Regions from separate parts of the Sphingomonas sanguinis genome, predicted to be linked through region 3. Evidence: predicted binding sites of a transcription regulator. Region 3 holds the regulator's gene; each other region holds the start of a gene.
What was found. Region 3 encodes LexA, which represses DNA repair genes until DNA is damaged. Its sites were predicted from a motif close to GTTCCNCNCTTGTTCT; they were not measured.

Region 1 (4,571 bases), 130 kb from region 3:
ATCTTCGTGAAGGGATGCCAGGAGGTGAACGGCATCCCCGCGCAAAAGGCTAATGAGCTATTCGACTTGATCGACAAGTTCGCAGGCTATGGCTTCAACAAGAGCCACGCGGCCGCCTATGCGCTGCTCGCCTATCAGACCGCATGGCTGAAGGCGCATCACCCGCATGAATTCTACGCCGCGTCGATGTGCTACGACATGGCGCTGACCGACAAGCTGGCCATCTTCGTCGACGACGCGCGGCGTCTGAGCGTGACGATGCTGCCGCCCTGCATCAACGCCAGCCAGGCCGAATTCGATGTCGAGGCGCATGAGGATGGCCTGGCTGTCCGCTACGCGCTGGGCGCGCTGAAGTCGGTGGGCGAAGGCGCGATGGAGAAGCTGGTCGTCGAGCGACAGGCGGGCGGTGCCTTCGCCTCGCTCGATGCGCTGGCCAAGCGGGTTGATCCGCGATTAATGAACAAGCGGCAGTTGGAGACGCTGGCCTCGGCGGGCGCTTTCGACGGCATCGAGCCCAACCGGGCGGGTGTCCATGCGGTGGCCGAAACCGTGCTCGCCATCGCCGCGCGCACCCATGAGGGGCGGACGAGCGGGCAGGGCGGCCTGTTCGGCGAGACCGAGGTGGCGGGCGACGCGATCAAGATGCCGACCGGCACCCGCTGGACCCTGTCGCAGCGAATGGAGCAGGAGAAGGAGGCGTTCGGCTTCTATTTCTCGGCGCACCCGGTCGATCGCCACGCGCATATCGCTAAGATGCACGGCGCGCGCACCTATACCTCGCTGACCGAGCTGATCATCCCCGATGACGGGGCGCGGATTGGCGCGACCATGGCGGCGCTGGTCGAGGATGCGCGCTGGCGGACCTCGGCACGCGGCAAGCGCTACATGATGGCGCAGCTATCGGATGCGACCGGGCAGTTTCTGGCAACCTGTTTCGACGATTCGGTGGCGGCCGATCTGGAAAAGGCGGCCAAGGAGGGGCATTGCGCGCTCATCACCGTCGAGCTGGATCGCCGACCGGGCGAGGAAGCGCCGCGCGTCAGCATCAAGCGCGTCCAGCTGTTCGACGGCCTGGCCAGCACCGCCAAGTTCGTGGTGGAAGTGACGGTGACCGACAAGGTGGCGTTCAAGGCGTTGCATGCGATGCTGGACCCGCTGCGCAACGGCCGGGGCGAAGTACGCGCGCGGATCGAGGGGCAGGACGGCGAGACCTTGCTGACGCTCGGCCGTAACTTCCTGTTCGACGCCGAACTGGCCAGCCATATCGAGGATCTGCCCGGCGTGAAGGCGGTAGCGATGAAGTCGTCCGAGGCGCGGTTGGCCTTGGTGGGGTAAAGAGGCGGAGGTTCCGCAAGCCCGTTACAGCAAAACCTTGACTCCATTCCTGCGAAGGCCGGGATGGAGTTGGGGCAGGTGTCGCCAAACAATTCCAGCCGCGTCGCAACTGGACCCCGGCCTTCGCCGGGGTGGTATGGATGGGGGAGCCGACTTTTGCGATTACGCGATCCGTGTGCGGCGATAATGTCAGCCGCCGACTTCGCGGCGATCCTGTTCCTCTTCGCCGGCCTCACCGTGGTTGCCGTAGCCGCCGCCGGAGGTGTCGGCCTCGTCCTCATTGGGCAGGTTTTCCGAGTTGGTCTGTTCGGGATCGGTCATCATGGCATCTCTCCTTCCATCGCATAACGCCTTGGATAGGCTGGGCGATCCTCAGAATAGCTCACCCTGCGGGCCTCTGGGCGGACGGAACAGGCTTGTATCGAGCCGGGGCCGATCCAAGTTCAGCCCATGCAGCCGACAGGCGCGGTGAAAGCGGACCCGAAGCAACTCCGCCCATGGCCCTTGCCCCTTCATGCGGGTGAAGAAATCGGGATCATTGTCCCGCCCGCCCCGCAAGGACCGGATGATCGCCATCACCTTGCCCGCCCGCTCGGGATAGTGGGTGTCGAGCCAGGCGCGGAACAGCGGGGCGACCTCGTGCGGCAGGCGTATGGGGATGAAGAAGGCGTGCCGGGCACCCGCCTGCGCCGCGCGGGCGACCAGATGTTCGATCTCATGATCGGTGATCGCGGGAATGACGGGCGCGATCGAGACATAGGTGGGGATACCCGCCGCCGCCAGCGTCGCCACGGCCGCCAGCCGCCGCTCGGGCGTGGGCGCACGCGGTTCCATCGTCCGCGCGACCTTGGCGTCGAGCGAGGTGACCGAGACGCAGACGGTTGCCAACCCCTTCGCCGCCATCTGCCCCAGGATATCGATATCGCGCACTACCCGGTCCGATTTGGTCGTGATCGCCACCGGATGATCCGTCTCCGCAAGTACCTCCAAGATCGAGCGGGTGATCCGCCACTCACCCTCAATCGGCTGATAGGGGTCGGTGTTGGTGCCCAGCGCGATTGGCGCGACCCGATAGCCGGGCTTGGCCAACTCGGCGCGAAGCAAGGCGGCGGCATCGGGCTTGGCAAATAACCGGCTCTCGAAATCCAGTCCCGGCGACAGGTCGTGATAGGCATGGGTCGGCCGGGCAAAGCAGTAGATACAGCCATGCTCACACCCGGCGTAAGCGTTGATCGACTGGCTGAACGGCACGTCGGGCGAGGTGTTGCGGGTCAGGATCGTTCGTGGCGTCAAGACGGCCACGCTGGTTCGCAGCGGCGGCGGCGCGCCGTCGACCAGCGACTGGGCGTCGAGCCAGTCGCCGTCCATCTCGCGCTCCGGCAGGGCGAAGCGTCGGCTCGTCGCGTTATGGGTGGCTCCTCGGGACGCGATCTTCGACATGGCTGGAATGGAACATAAATGGAACAAATAGGCAAGCAGAGGACGCTTGCTACGCCGCAGCCATTCGATCATTATCGGAACGTATTAAGAACGGAGGGTCGAATGGCGCGTCTGGAATATCTCGAATTGCCGGTCGGCGATCGGGCGGCGGCGAAGCATTTTTATGCAGAGGCGTTTGGCTGGACCTTCACCGACTTCGGGCCGGATTATGCCGCGACGATGAGCGGTGATACTGATGTCGGACTCGATGCCGCATCGGACAAGGTGAAGGCCCCGCTGCCGGTCATCCGTGTCGACGATCTTGAGGCGACGCTTTCCGCCGTGGAGGCGGCGGGCGGGTCGATCGTGGTGCCGATTTTTGCTTTTCCCGGTGGGCGGCGCTTTCACTTCCGCGATGTCGACGGGCATGAACTGGCGGCGATGCAGGCGGACTGATCAGCGCTCCAGCAGGCGGGGCATCAGCTCGACGAAGTTGCAGGGGCGGTGGCGGTTGTCGAGCTGGTCGCGCAAGATGCCGTTCCAGGCGTCCTTGACCGCGCCGGTCGAGCCCGGCAGCGCGAAGATATAGGTGCCGCGTGCGACGCAGGCGCAGGCGCGCGACTGGATGGTCGAGGTGCCGATCGTCTGGAAGCTCAGCCAGCGGAACAGTTCGCCAAAGCCGGGGATCATCTTGGTCGCGACCCGCTCGACCGCCTCGGGGGTGACGTCGCGACCGGTCACGCCGGTGCCGCCGGTGGTCAGAATGCAGTCGATGCTGGCGTCGTCGATCCAGCGGTTGAGTTGGGCGACGATCTCGTCCGCGTCGTCGCGCAGGATGGTGCGGTCGGCCAGTTCATGACCCGCCTCGGTGAGCAGGCCGACCAGCGTGTCGCCGGACCGGTCCTCGGCCAGCGAGCGCGTGTCGGAGACGGTCAGCACGGCGATGCGGACGGGAGTGAAGCTGCGGGTCGTGTCGATGGGCATGGTTGGTGGAACGTCCGATCGCGGGTTTCGGGGGCGGCTTGGCCGGTGGTGGGGCGTGGCCTTCGACTTCGCTCAGGCGGAACGGGGCAGGGAGTTGTTATGCGGCCGGGCGCGTCTCGCATTCAACTGCCGCTGGGGCGTGCGCTTCGACTTCGCTCAGCGTGAACGGAGGTTGCGGTACGGCCAAATCTCCATCCGCCGTTCAGCCTGAGCGAAGTCGAAGGCCAAGGGAATGCCCTGGCTTCGATCAGTTCGCCTGAGGCATCGTCGTATTCGACTGCGGGCTGACCGTCGCATTCAGAGCGATGGTGGTCTTGGGCGTCACGCTCACCTGTGCGACGTTCGGCCGTTGCAGGCGGATCGCGGAAGCACCCGGCAGGCCCGGGAAGCGCGGCCACAGCCCTTGCGCCAATGCCGCGCGGCTGGGCGACTTCGGCTTGCCGGTCTGGCTCTCGTACATCCAATAGTTGCGCAGGACCATGGTGACGTAACCGCGCGTCTCCCAATAGGGAATGCTTTCGATATAGAGCAGCGGATCGCCATTGTCGCGGACCAGGCTGTTCCATTCGCCGACCGGCTTCGGCCCGGCATTATAGGCCGCGATCACCTTGGGCAGCAGGCCGCCGGTCACGCCGGTCATGTCGCGCAGGCGCTCCAGATGGCGCTGGCCGATGTCCATATTGGTCGACGGCTTGGTCAGCGCGCTGCGATCGATCGACACGCCACGCTCGCGCGCGAAATCGGTCGCGGCGGCGGGCATGATCTGCATCAGGCCATAGGCGCCCGCCGGGCTGACCACCTTGTTGCGGAAGCCGCTTTCCTGAAGCGTATGG
Region 2 (4,571 bases), 460 kb from region 3:
TCATCGGCGATCCGGTTTACGGCGCAGGCGAGCCGGGGGGCATGTTGCTCCACGCCGCCAGCCTGACCGTACCGCGCGGCGAGAAAGACCCGATCACCGCCGAGGCGCCGATCCCCGAACGCTTCGGCATCTTCCAGAACTAGGCGGACGTGCGATGGCGCTGATCCCCGTCACCCGCGCCATCGCCATCGACGAGCGCGAGATCGCCGAGAGCTTCACCCGTGCCTCCGGGCCGGGCGGGCAGCATGTCAACACGACCGACAGCGCGGTGCTGCTGCGCTTCGACGTGGGCGGCTCGCCGAGTTTGCCCGAGGCGGTGAAGATGCGCCTGGCGGTGCTGGCCGGGCAGCGGTTGAGCAAGGACGGCGTCCTGACCCTGCGCGCCGACGCCAGCCGGTCACAGGAGATGAACCGGCGCGAGGTGCGCGAGCGGCTGATCGACCTGATCCGCGAGGCGACGATCGTGCCGAAGAAGCGGCGGCCGACCAAGCCGACCCGCGCGTCGCAGACCCGGCGGGTGGATGCCAAGAAGGGGCGCGCCCAGGTCAAGGCCGGACGGGGGAAGGTTCGGTTCGACTGAAGCGTCGGAGCGTGGCCTTCGACTTCGCTCAGGCCGAACGGAGCGCGGGGCTTGTCCCCTGATTCCACACCCCGTTCAGCCTGAGCGAAGTCGAAGGCCACGCCCCTGCCCCCCGCTTTCAAGACCGCCGCACTACCTCGCGAATTACGAAATGCGACGCCAGCCGCGTCACCCCCGGCAGCCGCGCCAGCGTCTCGCGGTGGATGCGCTCGTAACTGTCGTCGCGGCGCACCTCGACCTGAATCATGTAATCCGCCTCGCCGCTCATCAGGAAGCATTCGACGATCTCGGGACAGCGCAGGATTTCGCGCTCGAACGCCGCCATCGTGTCCTGCCGCTGGTCCTTCAACGTGACGTTGACCATCACCGTCGAGGGCCGTCCCCGCGCCTCGTGGCTCAGGATCGCGCGATAGCCGGTGATGACCCCACTCTCGCGCAACTGTGCCACGCGGCGATGCGCGGCGCTGGCGGACAGGCCGACCTTCTCACCCAGCGCGGCGCTGGTCAGGTCGGAATCGCGGGCCAGCTGGGCCAGGATGCGGCGGTCGATCGCGTCGGACATTCCTGTCCCGATACACCGAGCAAAGGCGCAAGAATATCCCGAATTATACGATGCGGTGGGACCGCTTTGCACACCTCTCCCACCCCATCGGCGCTATTATCGGGGCAACGCTTTTCAGGAGAGTTCATCATGCGCGTCGGTGTTCCCAAGGAAATCAAGAACCACGAATATCGCGTCGGCCTGACCCCGCCGTCGGTCGCCGAGTTGGTTGCCGCAGGCCATGAGGTCATCGTCGAGACCAAGGCCGGCAGCGGCATCGATTTCGAGGATCAGGACTATGTCGACGCGGGCGCGCGCATCGTCGCCACCGCCGCCGAGGTCTTCGACCAGGCCGAGATGATCGTGAAGGTCAAGGAGCCGCAGGCGGTCGAGGTCGCGATGCTGCGCCCGCACCACGTCCTGTTCACCTATCTCCACCTTGCCGCCGACAAGCCGCAGGCCGAGGGCCTGATGAAGTCGGGTGCGACCTGCATCGCTTATGAGACCGTCACCAGCCCCCGTGGCGGCGTGCCGCTGCTCAAGCCGATGTCGGAAGTCGCTGGCCGCATGGCGGTACAGGTCGGCGCGCACTATCTCGAAAAGCAGCAGGGCGGCCGTGGCATCCTGCTCGGCGGCGTGCCCGGCGTGGCGCCTGCCAAGGTCGCGATCCTGGGCGGCGGCGTCTCGGGCGTGAACGCGGCGCAGATGGCGGTCGGCCTGCGCGCCGACGTCACCATCTATGACATCAACAACGACCGTCTGGCCGAGCTGGACATGTTCTTCTCCAGCCAGATCAAGACCGCCTATGCGTCGAAGGCGGCGATCGCGGCGGCGGTGAAGAATGCGCACCTCGTCATCGGCGCAGTGCTGGTTCCCGGTGCGGCCGCGCCCAAGCTCGTCACCCGCGACATGCTGAAGACGATGAAGCGCGGCTCGGTGATGGTCGACATCGCGATCGACCAAGGCGGCTGCTTCGAGACCAGCCATGCCACCACCCACCAGGACCCGGTGTTCGAGGTCGACGGCGTGATCCATTACTGCGTCGCCAACATGCCCGGCGCGGTCGCCCGCACCTCGACCTTCGCGCTGAACAACGCGACGCTGCCCTTCGCGGTGAAGCTGGCCAACATGGGCGCCGAGGCCGCGATGAAGGCTGATGCGCATCTGGCGAACGGCCTGAACGTCTCGGGCGGCAAGATCCGCCACGCAGCGGTTGCCGAAGCGCTCGACCTGCCGTTCGAGGCCTGGGCGGGCTAAACCCTAGCTCCGTTCGCACTGGGCGAAGTCGAAGTGCATGTTCGGGCGTCAGGCCCGTGGCCTTCGACTTCGCTCAGGCTGAACGGCTTCCAAGATTTAATCCCCACCTCCGTTCACGCTGAGCGTCGTCGAAGCGCACGTTCCGCCCTCTAACACGAACGCCGAGACTATCCGGAACACAAACAGAACATCGCCGTTGATCCCCCGAAAGGATCACCGATGACCGACAATCCCAAGACCGAACCCTTCTCCAACGCCGAGAAGGACCCCGATGACTGGACCACCGGCGACGAGAAGATGACCGGTGCGCAGGCCAGCTATCTGAAGACGCTGTCCGAAGAAGCGGGCGAGCCATTCGACGACACGTTGACCAAGGCCGATGCCTCCAAGCGGATCGACGCGCTTCAGGCCAAGACCGGCCGGGGCCAGTAAGCCCCTATTCCCCCATCATCCGAATGGCCTGATCGAGCAGCATCACCCGCTGCTCGATTGCCGGGCGATAGGCGGCATTGGCGGGCGACAACTGCAATGCCCGGCTCCAGAAAGTCCGTGCCTTGCGGAAATCGCCCGCCCGCATCCAGGCCAGCCCCTCGAAGAAGAAGGGCGCGGGGTCCCTCGGCCCCAGCGTGCGGGCGCGGCGAAAGGCGAATTGGGCGGCGGGCGACATCTGATAGCCGTCATGCGCGAACAGGACATTGCCCAGCTCGGTCCAATAGGGAACGCTGCCGCGATTGCCGCCGACCGCGCCCAGCATGATCTGCACCGCCGTCCGCTTGTTGCCCGAACGCGACAGCGCATCGGCGGCGGTGAACATCGCCGCTTCGCCGCCATAACGCCCGATCAATTGCCCGCGCAGCTCGGAAATGGCGTCATTGTCGAGCAGCGCATCGGGACGCGGCGCAGGCGCGCTCGCCGCCAAAGTCGGCCGCCCCTGCCACGCATAACCGACCCCGCCCAGCGCCAGTGCGGCGCCCAGCATGGTCCAGAGCGGTCGCGGAAAACGCAGCCACAGCGCCCCGCCCATCGCTCCGGCCGCGATCAGCAACAGGATCAGCCAGCCCATCAGCGCCGCTTCCGAAAGCTGAACCGCGCGATCCACGCGCCCAGCGCCAGCAGCAGGACCGGCGTCGCCCAGAGCAAGGCGGTCGCGCCCGACAGCGGCGGGTCATAGCTGACATAATCGCCGTAACGCTCGATCAGCCAGTGGCGGATCGCCTCGGGCCGCTCGCCGCGCGCGATACGCTGGCGGACCAGCGCGCGCATGTCTGCGGCCATGTCGGCATCGCTGTCGGCGATCGACTGGCCCTGACACACCACGCAGCGCAGCTCGCCCATCAGGGCCCGCGCCTGCGCCTCGGCTCGGGGATCGGGCAATTGGGTATTGCCGTAATCGGGCGCGGACGTCCCGGCGGCCAGCAGCAGGGCGAGCGCCAAGCTCATCGGGCGGCGACCCAATCGCGCACGATCTGCTCGACTTGGTCGGCGCGGATGTCGCCGATATATTGCCGAACGATCCGGCCGCGTCCGTCGATCAGGAAGGTCTCGGGCACCCCCGACGAGCCGAGCGCCATCTGGACTTGGCTACGGCTATCGTCGCCGATCGCGGCATAGGGATCGCCATTGCGGCGAAGGAAGGCGGCGATGGCGGGGCCTTTGTCATGGATCGCGATGGCGTCGATCGGCAGGCCTCGCGCCTTCAACGCCATCAGCTGCGGCGCTTCGGCGATGCAGGGGATGCACCAGCTGGCAAAGACGTTGAGCAGCCGCGGGCGACCCGTTCCGAAGTCGCTGCTCGCCAGCCCCGGCTTGCCCGGCACCATCGGCTCCAGCTTGAATGTCGGCAACGGCTTGTCGACCAGGGTCGAATGAACCGCCGTGTCGGCAGGCCGCATCAACCCGGCCGCGACCACCACGAACAGCACCCCGAACAGGCCCAGCGGCAACCAGATCAGCGAACGCTTCATCCCCACAGAGCCTCCCGCCGTCGTTGCTGCCACGCCTTGAACCACCGCCCGACCAGCGCCAGCACGCCGCCCAGCGCAACCAGCGCGCCGCCGAGCCAGATCAGCGTCACAAACGGCTTCCACCACAGCCGTAGCTGCCAGCGGCCGGTCGCTGCATCCTGTTGCCCCAGGACCGTATAGAGCTGCCCGTCCCAGCGGGTGGCGATCGCGCTCTCGCTGGTCGTGGTCG
Region 3 (4,571 bases):
GGTGGTCGAGGCGGCGCTGATGCCGATCGCGGTCTATCACTTCCACAAGGCGGGGCTTTATGGCGCCTTGGCCAATATCGTCGCCATTCCGTGGACGACCTTCGTCGCCATGCCGCTGGAGATGATCGCGCTATTGTTCGAGCCTCTGGGGCTGGGCGGCCCGTTCTGGTGGCTGCTGGAACAGGCGTTGGGTTTGCTGCTGAAACTCGCCCATGCCGTCTCGACCATGCCGGGATCGGTGATCGCCCTGCCGGTCGCGCCGGGATGGGCGTTCGGGCTGGCCGTTGCGGGAGGGCTTTGGATCGCGCTTTGGCGGACCCGGTGGCGATGGCTCGGAATGCCTGCGCTGGTCGCGGGCGTGTCGATGATGATCGTAGCGCGGGCGCCCGACCTGATCGTTACCGGGGACGGTCGCCATGCCGGGATCGCGGTGGGCCAGGGCATGGCGCTGCTTCGCGACCGGGCGGGGGACTATATGCGCACCACTCTGTCCGAACTTGGTGGCACCGATGCCGAGCCGTTGGCGCTTGCCGATCAGCCTGCGGCGCGGTGCGGGCGGGACATGTGCGTGATCGAACTGCGGCGCGGTGGACGATCCTGGCGGATCGCGGCGACGCGTAGTGGCTATCCGGTTCCGTGGAAGGCGTTGATCGCGCTTTGCGGGCGGGTGGACATCATGATCGCCGATCGTCGTCTGCCGGGTGCATGTCGACCGCGCTGGTTGAAGCTGGACACTATCGTTCTGAAGCGAACGGGTGGCGTCTCGATCCGGCTCGACCCGCCCGAGGTGCGGACGGTGCGCCAGCCGGGTGATCGTCATCCATGGTCGATCATGGAACCCGCAAAAGGCCTATGAGCCTCGCCATTCACAAGCGGATGCATCTGGCGGCATCCAAAACGTCATCGCGAACGAAGCGAAGCAATTAAGAAGCGGATCAGAACGTCCGGGATTGCTTCGCTCGGCTCACCATGGCGGATCGATGCCGGGTTGCCCTCACTCGTAACGGCGCAAAATGCCTGAGAGCTTGCCCTGCACCCGTACCTGCGCGGGCGCGTAACGCTGCGGATCATAGGCCCGGTTGGCGGGGTCGAGGCGGACCATCGAACCTTCGCGCCGGAAATATTTTAGCGTGGCCTCGCTATCGTCGATCAGCGCGACGACGATCTGCCCGTCGCGCGCCACATCGGTCCGGCGGATCAGCGCATAATCGCCGTCAAGAATACCTGCCTCGACCATCGAATCGCCCGACACCTCGAGCGCATAATGTTCGCCCGAACCCAGCAGAGCGGCGGGGACGGCAAGCATCGAGCTGCCTTCGAACGCCTCGATCGGCACACCGGCGGCAATCCGGCCGTGGAGCGGGATTTCGACCACGTCATTGGCCGGTTCAATCGCCGGACGTGCGGAGGGCGTGTGGACATTGCCTGATGCGGGTTCTGCCACAGCAGGCTTCTCGGGCCGGTCGGGCATCCGCAACACCTCCAGCGCGCGGGCGCGGTTGGGCAGGCGGCGGATGAAGTGGCGTTCCTCCAGCGCGGAGATCAGGCGGTGGACGCCCGACTTGGACTTGAGGTCCAGCGCCTCCTTCATCTCTTCGAAGGAGGGCGAGACGCCGGTTTCCTTCAAACGGTCGTTGATGAAGCAGACAAGCTCATGCTGCTTTGCGGTGAGCATCGCGATCCTCCGTCCAGAACAGACGTGGAACTTATATGGAACGTTTTGGCTTGCGTCAAGCGAGCATCAGGATTTCCGCCGAGTCGCCTGTCGCGGCGGGGGGAGCGTGTGGCGGGCGGATGATAAGGCAGGTCGAACGCGCCAAAGTCAGCAGCATCGAGCTGTCCTGGATGGCCGCCGCATGAACCCGCCCGTCGATCATCGCCGCGCGCAGATAGTCGATGCGCGGGCCATTGGCGGGCAAATCCTCGCCCAGTATGGCGGGGATGGGCCTGGGCAGTGGCTCGGCCGCACCTGCCAGATGCGCGATCAGGGGGCGCACGAACAGCGTTGCGGTGACGAAGGCCGAGACGGGATTGCCCGGCAGGCTGAGCACCACCGTCTCGCCGAGCCGTCCCGCCATCATCGGCTTGCCGGGGCGAAGCGCGATGCGCCAGAAATCGACGCTGCCCCCGGCCGCCTTGAGCGCGGGCTGGACGAGATCATGATCCCCGACCGAGGCGCCGCCGGTAGTGACGAGCAGGTCGGCCTCGACCGAGGCAAAGGCGTCGCGGAGCTTGCCCAGATCATCGGGCAGGATGCCCAGATCGATGATCTCGACCGGCAGATCGGCCAGCATCGCCGCCAGCATGACGCCGTTCGATTCGGGTAGGGCAGCAGGATCGGTGCTACCGGGCGGGACCAGTTCGTCGCCAGTTGCGGCGATCGCGACGCGAACGGCCGGTCGGACGGGCAGGACGGCGTGACCGCCAGTCGCGGCCACCGCGATGCGCGCCGGGGTCAGTCGCTGCCCAGCAGCGATCAGTGTCGCACCTTCGGAAAAGTCCAGCCCGCGCCGCCGGACATTGCGGCCCTGATGGGGGGGGCCTTCGCCTGCCAGCGTCAGAACCGCGCCATCGCGCGCCGCTTCCTCCTGGATTAGGACGGTGTCGGTCCCTTCCGGAAGCGCCGCACCGGTAAAGATGCGCGTGGCCTGTCCGGGCTCGACCGAACCGGGAAAGGGCCGCCCCGCCGCGCTTTCGCCAATGACGGTCCACGGCCCCGGCATATCCTGAAAGCGGATCGCATAGCCATCCATCGCCGACAGGTCCTGCGCGGGCTGGGTTCGCCGGGCGGTCACGTCACGCGCGACCCAGCGTCCGGCGGCTTCGCGCAAGGGCAGTTCGACGACGGGACGTTCGCTAGCCAAAGCGAGCAATCGGGCCTGGGCTTCGGGGACGGGGAGAAGAATGACGGTCGCTCCTTTTGGCCCAAGGACGCTTTTCCGCAGCGTCCGTTCCCCCGCGATCGGAGGCGTCAGGCGTGCCAGTCGCCCGACTTGCCGCCGGTCTTGGCGATCAGGCGAATATCGCCGATCGTCATGCGCTTATCGAGGGCCTTTGCCATGTCGTACACGGTCAACAGCGTCACCGACACGGCGGTCAGCGCCTCCATCTCGACACCGGTCTGACCCGCCATGGCGGCGGTGGCGGTGGCGGTCACGCCTTCCTCGTCCAGCGCCAGGTCGATCTCGACCTTGCTGAGCGGCAGGGGATGGCAGAGCGGAATGAGGTCGCTGGTCTTCTTGGCGGCCATGATGCCCGCCACCCGCGCGACCGCCAGTACATCGCCCTTCTGGACGCTGCCCGCGCGGATTGCGGCGGCGGCGTCTCGCGTCATGGTAATGCGGCCCTGTGCTACCGCCTGTCGCGCCGTGACCGCCTTGGCCCCGACATCGACCATGCGCGCCGAGCCTTCTTCGTCGAGATGGGTGAGGCCAGTCATCCGATCAGCGCGCGGGTCGCCGCCTCGACGTCTTGCTGGCGCATCAGCGCTTCGCCAACCAGGAAGCAATGGATGCCGTGCGCAGCCATCGCGTCCAGATCCTCGCGGCTGGTCAGCCCGCTTTCGGCAACGAACGTGCTGCCCGCGGGGGCGTGTGCCACGAGCTCATAGGTCCGCTGAAAATCGACGGTGAAGTCCCTGAGATCGCGATTGTTCACCCCGATCAGCCGCGACTTCAGCCGGGCGGCGCGCTCCATCTCGGCGGCATCGTGGACCTCGACCAGCGCGTCCATACCGCATTCAATCGCGGCGGCCTCGATCTCCTGCATTTGGGTGTCGTCGAGCGCGGCGACGATGATGAGGATCGCATCCGCCCCCAGCGCGCGCGACTCGTGTACCTGCCACGGATCGACCATGAAGTCCTTGCGCAGCACCGGGATCGATACGGCATCGCGGGCCTGTTCCAGGAAGATGTCGGCCCCCTGGAACCAGCGCTCGTCGGTGAGCACCGAGAGGCAGGCGGCGCCCCCGGCCTGATAGGCGCGGGCATGGGCGGGGGGATCGAAATCGGCGCGGATCAGGCCCTTGGACGGGCTGGCCTTCTTCACCTCGGCGATCAGGGAATGGCCGGTCTTGGCATCCAGCGCGGCGCGGAAGCCACGCGGGGCGGAGACGGTGGCGATCTTGGTGTCCAGATCGGCGTGCGACATGGTTGCCTTGCGCGCGGCGACATCGGCGCGCTTGGTTTCCAGGATGCGGTCGAGCATCGTCATCGGTAAGCAATCCATCGATCGAGAAGCGCCGCGGCCTCGCCGGTGTCGATGGCGCGGGCGGCGGCGACCGCGCCTTGCGCCAGGTCGGTGCTATGCCCGGCGACCAGCAGCGCGGCGGCGGCATTGAGGAGAACCGCGTCGCGATACGCGCCCGGCTCCCCGGCGAGAAGACGGCGAAGCGCCTCGGCATTGTGCCGCGCGTCGCCGCCACGAATGGCGGTGATGGGATGGCGGGGGAGGCCCGCATCCTCCGGGGTAATGGTAGCGGGGGCGGTAATGTCGCCGACCGAGACCGCGATGCTGGGGCCTGCACCGGACAGCTCGTCCAGCCCTTCCTCGCCCGACACGACCAGCGCCGC
Region 4 (4,571 bases), 360 kb from region 3:
CGCGCGCCTGATCGACCGTCATCGTGCCGGGAGCGCCATGCGCGGCATAGGCGGTGGCGGCGACCTGAGCACTGCGGACGAAGGCAGGCATCGCGCTTTGGGGGAGCGTACGGTTCAGCGCATAGGCCGTGGGCGCGCAGCCGATGAGGATCAGCATGATGAGGCCCATGCCCTTCTGCCCGTCATTGCCGCCATGCGCGAAGCTGACCGCCGTACAGGTGAAGATCAGGAGCGCGCGGATACCACGCGGCGGCGGCGTATCGCCCTCCGGCTCGCGATAAAGCCGCTTGTCGCGCAGGAAACGCTTCATGACCAGCATCAGCATCAGCGCGCCGACGAAGCCGATCAGCGGGCTGAACAACAGCGCGGACAGCACCTTCTGGACCTGCGCCATATCGACGCCCGAGGTGCCGGCGACGTTCGAGAGTAACTGGTTCGCCAGGCCGACGCCCAGGATCGACCCGATCAGCGCGTGGCTCGACGAATTGGGCAACCCGACCGCCCAGGTGGCGAGGTTCCACAACACCGCCGCCAGCAGCAACGCGAAGATCATCGCGAACCCGCCCGCCGAGCCGACATGCAGCATCAGGTCGATCGGCAATAGCGTGATGATCGAATAAGCGACCGCCCCGGTCGAGGTGACGACCCCCAGAAAATTGAAGAAGCCCGACCAGACGACGGCCAGCGGGGCGGGCATCGAATGGGTGTAGATGACCGTCGCCACCGCATTGGCGGTATCGTGAAAGCCGTTCACGAACTCGAAGCCCAGCGCGATCAGCAGCGCCAGCCCCAGAAAGGCGAAGACACCGATCGCCATCGGCTCACCGACGCGGGCTGTGTCGGTCGCGACGCTGTACCCAGCATAGGCCAAGCCGCCGACCAGCAGGGCGGTGAACGCCCAACGGCCCATGGGGTGTAGCCCCACGTCGAGACGCGGTCCACGAACACGAGATTCGGATTGGCCACCGGCGAGCGCATAGGATGTCATGACCACGGTGCGTTGCGCCTTTCCGGTGACATTTTAATGACGGCGACCGGATGCCGGTCCCGCGATGGAACGCGGCCGGGCGGTCCGTGGACCCGCCCGGCCGAGCGCCGTCCCTGATCTCAGTTCTTGCTGGCGAGCACGACCGGCGCCATCGACAGCGCGGCGATCTTTGGCGCAGCGTCCGCCACCATCTCATGGCGGCAACGCGAAATGTCGGCGTTGCGGCGCAGATCGGTCGTCACCGGCCCGCAGGCGATCGCGGCCGCGCGGCGGATACGGGCATCGAGCTGCGCGCGGTGGTCGGCACGGTGGAGGTCGAGGTCGGCATAGCGAACGGTGGCGGTGACGGGCTCGCGCATTTCGGCGTGAGCCGCGACGGACACGCAAAGAGAGGCCGCAAAGGCGGCTGCCGTGAACATCTTCATCGGGTGGTGCTCCTGCTTCGGGTCGTGCCCGTCACGGCGGCGTCGACGCCGGGTTAAGCGCCTCGCCGCTCGTCGGCACGGCCGGGCCTCTAGGCCGGGGACATGTCGCTTTCGCGTCGGGGAAAAGACGCCGTGATGACGAGTCCCGTGATGAAACAGCGGCAGACGATTACCACGAGTGGTTGCCCCGCTTGCAAACGTTCCCTAACTGTTCGCGATGACCGTCGCTTCCCCCGATCCCGCCGCTTCGCTGACCGATTATCCCTATCTGCGGACGCTGAACCCGGCGCAGAGGGAGGCGGTGCTGACCACCGATGGACCGGTGCTGGTGCTGGCGGGCGCGGGGACGGGCAAGACGGCGGCGCTGACCGCGCGGCTCGCGCACCTCCTCTATACGCGCAAGGCTTGGCCTTCCGAGATCCTGTCGGTGACGTTCACCAACAAGGCCGCGCGCGAGATGCGCGAGCGCGTCGGGCGGCTGGTCGGTGACGCGGTGGAGGGAATGCCGTGGCTCGGCACCTTCCACGCGATCGGCGCGAAGATGCTGCGCCGCCATGCCGAGCTGGTCGGGCTGCAATCTAACTTCACCATCCTCGACACCGACGACCAGTTGCGCCTGCTCAAGCAACTGATCCTGGCGGCCGATATCGACGAGAAGCGCTTTCCGGCGCGTGCCCTCGGCGGCCTGATCGACGAGTGGAAGAACAAGGGTCTGGTCCCCGCCGACATCGATGCGGGTGAGGCGGAGCGTTATGCCAACGGCCAGGGCGCGGAGTTGTACCGCCAATATCAGGAGCGGCTGCGCAGCGTGAACGCCTGCGACTTCGGCGACCTGCTGCTCCACATGCTGACCATCCTGAAGACGCATCGCGACGTGCTGGAGCATTATCAGCAGCGCTTCCGCTACATCATGGTGGACGAGTATCAGGATACGAACAGCGTCCAATATCTGTGGCTGCGTTTGCTGGCGCAGGCACATAAGAACATCGCCTGCGTCGGCGATGACGACCAGTCGATCTATTCGTGGCGCGGCGCACAGGTCGAGAATATCCTGCGGTTCGAGCGCGACTTTCCGGGCGCCAAAGTGATCCGGCTGGAACAGAATTACCGTTCGACTCCGCATATCCTGGGCGCCGCGTCGGGCGTGATCGCCAATAATGGCGGGCGTCTGGGCAAGACGCTGTGGACCGAGCTGGATGTGGGCGAGAAGGTCCGTGTGCTGGGCGTCTGGGACGGCCCGGAGGAAGCACGCCGGGTCGGCGAGGAGATCGAGGCCGCGCGACGCTCGGGGACGTCCTACGACAATATCGCCATTCTCGTCCGCGCCTCGCACCAGACCCGTGAGTTCGAAGATCGCTTCATCGCGATCGGGCTGCCCTATCGGATCGTCGGCGGGTTCCGCTTTTACGAGCGGGCCGAAATCCGCGATGCGCTCGCGTATTTGCGGATCGTCAACCAGCCCTCCGACGATCTGGCGTTCGAGCGGATCGTCAACGTTCCCAAGCGCGGACTGGGCGACAAGGCCTTGGCCAAGATCCATCAGCTCGCACGCGCCGAGGGACTGCCGCTGACCATCGCCTCGGGGCGCATCCTGGACACGGATGAACTGACCGCGCAGGCGCGGCGGAGCCTGGGCAACCTAATCGGCGACATCGCTCGCTGGCGCGATATGGCCCGCGACCTCGCCCATCCAGAGCTGGCGCGGCAGTTGCTGGACGAGAGCGGCTATACCGCCATGTACCAGAACGAAAAGTCGGCGGAAGCGGCCGGGCGACTGGAAAACCTGTCCGAGCTCGTCCGCGCGATGGAGGATTACGAGTCGCTCGGCGCGTTCCTGGAGCATGTGTCGCTGGTCATGGACCGCGACGGCGACCAGCGCGAACCCGAAGTGACGATCATGACGATCCACGCCGCCAAGGGCCTGGAGTTCGACACGGTCTTCCTCGCTGGTTGGGAAGAGGGCCTGTTCCCCTCGCAACGTGCCATCGACGAGGGCGGCACGCGCAGCCTGGAGGAAGAGCGTCGCCTCGCCTATGTCGCGATCACCCGTGCTCGGCGAAAGGCCGTCATCCTGCACGCGGCCAACCGCCGCATCTACGGCCAGTGGACGTCGAGCCTGCCGAGCCGCTTCGTCGGCGAACTGCCGCCCGAGCATATCGAGAGCGAGACGAGCATGACCGGCGGCGAGAGCCTGTGGCGGGCCAACTGGTCCGAACATGCCGATCCCTTCGCCAATGTCGCGCGCGGCACCGGGCGCGGCCCTGGCTGGCAGCGTGCTGCGACGGGACAGGCCGCGGCCCCCGCCCGCCCCGCCCGGATCGTCGAGTCGCGTTCCCCCTCGGTGGGATTGGGCCAAAAGAGCCGCGACGACCTGCGCGTCGGCGAGCGGGTGTTCCACCAGAAATTCGGCTATGGCGAGATTGCGGCGATCGAGGGAAACAAGCTGGAGATCGATTTCGAGCAGGCCGGGCGCAAGCGGGTGATGGACAGCTTCGTTACCAAGGGGTGACGGCGGTGTCGTTCAGGAACCATATTCTTTCGTAACCGTATCGCTCGCCTCCCCGACTGTCGGGGTATGGAGGGATAGGAACGATGCGCTTTCGTCGTCTGACCATCTTGGCGATCACCACCGCCGTCACGGCAACGGCCATTCCGGCGACGGCACAGACCGCCGCGCAGGATGCGCGGTTCCGGGCGGCGCAGGCGCGCTTCGATCGGGAGTATCAGATTTATCGGCAGGAAGTGGACCTGTATCAGTCGGAGCGGAATCGCGGCGGCTATGACGATGAAGGCTACAGCCCTGCCCCGCCGCCGCCCGGCCCCGGCGGCTACCGGGTGGCGCCGCCGATTCCGGCCAATGGTTACGACCGCAATGCCGAGCCTTATTACGATCCGGTCGGCGACTATCGCGACGGCTCGCAATATCGCGAGCGGGTGCTGCAACCGCAGGACCGGGTCTATGCGGGAACCGATGGCCGCTATTATTGCCGCCGCCCCGACGGCACGACCGGCCTGATCATCGGCGGTGCGGCGGGTGGCGTCCTGGGCAATCTGGTCGGTGGCCGCAGCAGCACCATCGCGACGCTGCTCGGGGCCGCTGGCGGCGCGCTGGCCGGTCGTTCGATCGAGCAGAACCAGAACCAGTTCCGCTGCCGCTG

Region 1: KV697_RS03395 (PA0069 family radical SAM protein) is a predicted target of LexA. The motif match lies at 2,785-2,800, and genes of this name have one in related genera.
Region 2: KV697_RS06315 (DUF3072 domain-containing protein) is a predicted target of LexA. The motif match lies at 2,552-2,567, and genes of this name have one in related genera.
Region 4: KV697_RS02345 (ATP-dependent helicase) is a predicted target of LexA. The motif match lies at 1,613-1,628, and genes of this name have one in related genera.

The regions. Positions count from the first base shown of each region.
Region 1 covers NZ_CP079203.1:792,816-797,386, reverse strand. The annotation lists gene dnaE (DNA polymerase III subunit alpha) at 1-1,335, shown strand, start outside; gene KV697_RS20055 (hypothetical protein) at 1,525-1,659, opposite strand; gene KV697_RS03395 (PA0069 family radical SAM protein) at 1,708-2,775, opposite strand; gene KV697_RS03390 (VOC family protein) at 2,878-3,210, shown strand; gene moaB (molybdenum cofactor biosynthesis protein B) at 3,211-3,738, opposite strand; gene KV697_RS03380 (lytic transglycosylase domain-containing protein) at 3,986-4,571, opposite strand, start outside.
Region 2 covers NZ_CP079203.1:1,381,452-1,386,022, forward strand. The annotation lists gene KV697_RS06295 (RluA family pseudouridine synthase) at 1-143, shown strand, start outside; gene arfB (alternative ribosome rescue aminoacyl-tRNA hydrolase ArfB) at 155-580, shown strand; gene KV697_RS06305 (Lrp/AsnC family transcriptional regulator) at 699-1,142, opposite strand; gene ald (alanine dehydrogenase) at 1,272-2,378, shown strand; gene KV697_RS06315 (DUF3072 domain-containing protein) at 2,598-2,810, shown strand; gene KV697_RS06320 (tetratricopeptide repeat protein) at 2,815-3,477, opposite strand; gene KV697_RS06325 (cytochrome c-type biogenesis protein) at 3,441-3,818, opposite strand; gene KV697_RS06330 (redoxin family protein) at 3,815-4,342, opposite strand; gene KV697_RS06335 (heme lyase CcmF/NrfE family subunit) at 4,339-4,571, opposite strand, start outside.
Region 3 covers NZ_CP079203.1:925,011-929,581, reverse strand. The annotation lists gene KV697_RS04045 (ComEC/Rec2 family competence protein) at 1-856, shown strand, start outside; gene lexA (transcriptional repressor LexA) at 995-1,675, opposite strand; gene KV697_RS04035 (molybdopterin molybdotransferase MoeA) at 1,731-2,864, opposite strand; gene moaC (cyclic pyranopterin monophosphate synthase MoaC) at 2,972-3,439, opposite strand; gene trpC (indole-3-glycerol phosphate synthase TrpC) at 3,436-4,212, opposite strand; gene trpD (anthranilate phosphoribosyltransferase) at 4,209-4,571, opposite strand, start outside.
Region 4 covers NZ_CP079203.1:561,241-565,811, reverse strand. The annotation lists gene KV697_RS02355 (inorganic phosphate transporter) at 1-988, opposite strand, end outside; gene KV697_RS02350 (UrcA family protein) at 1,108-1,413, opposite strand; gene KV697_RS02345 (ATP-dependent helicase) at 1,631-3,922, shown strand; gene KV697_RS02340 (glycine zipper 2TM domain-containing protein) at 4,006-4,571, shown strand, end outside.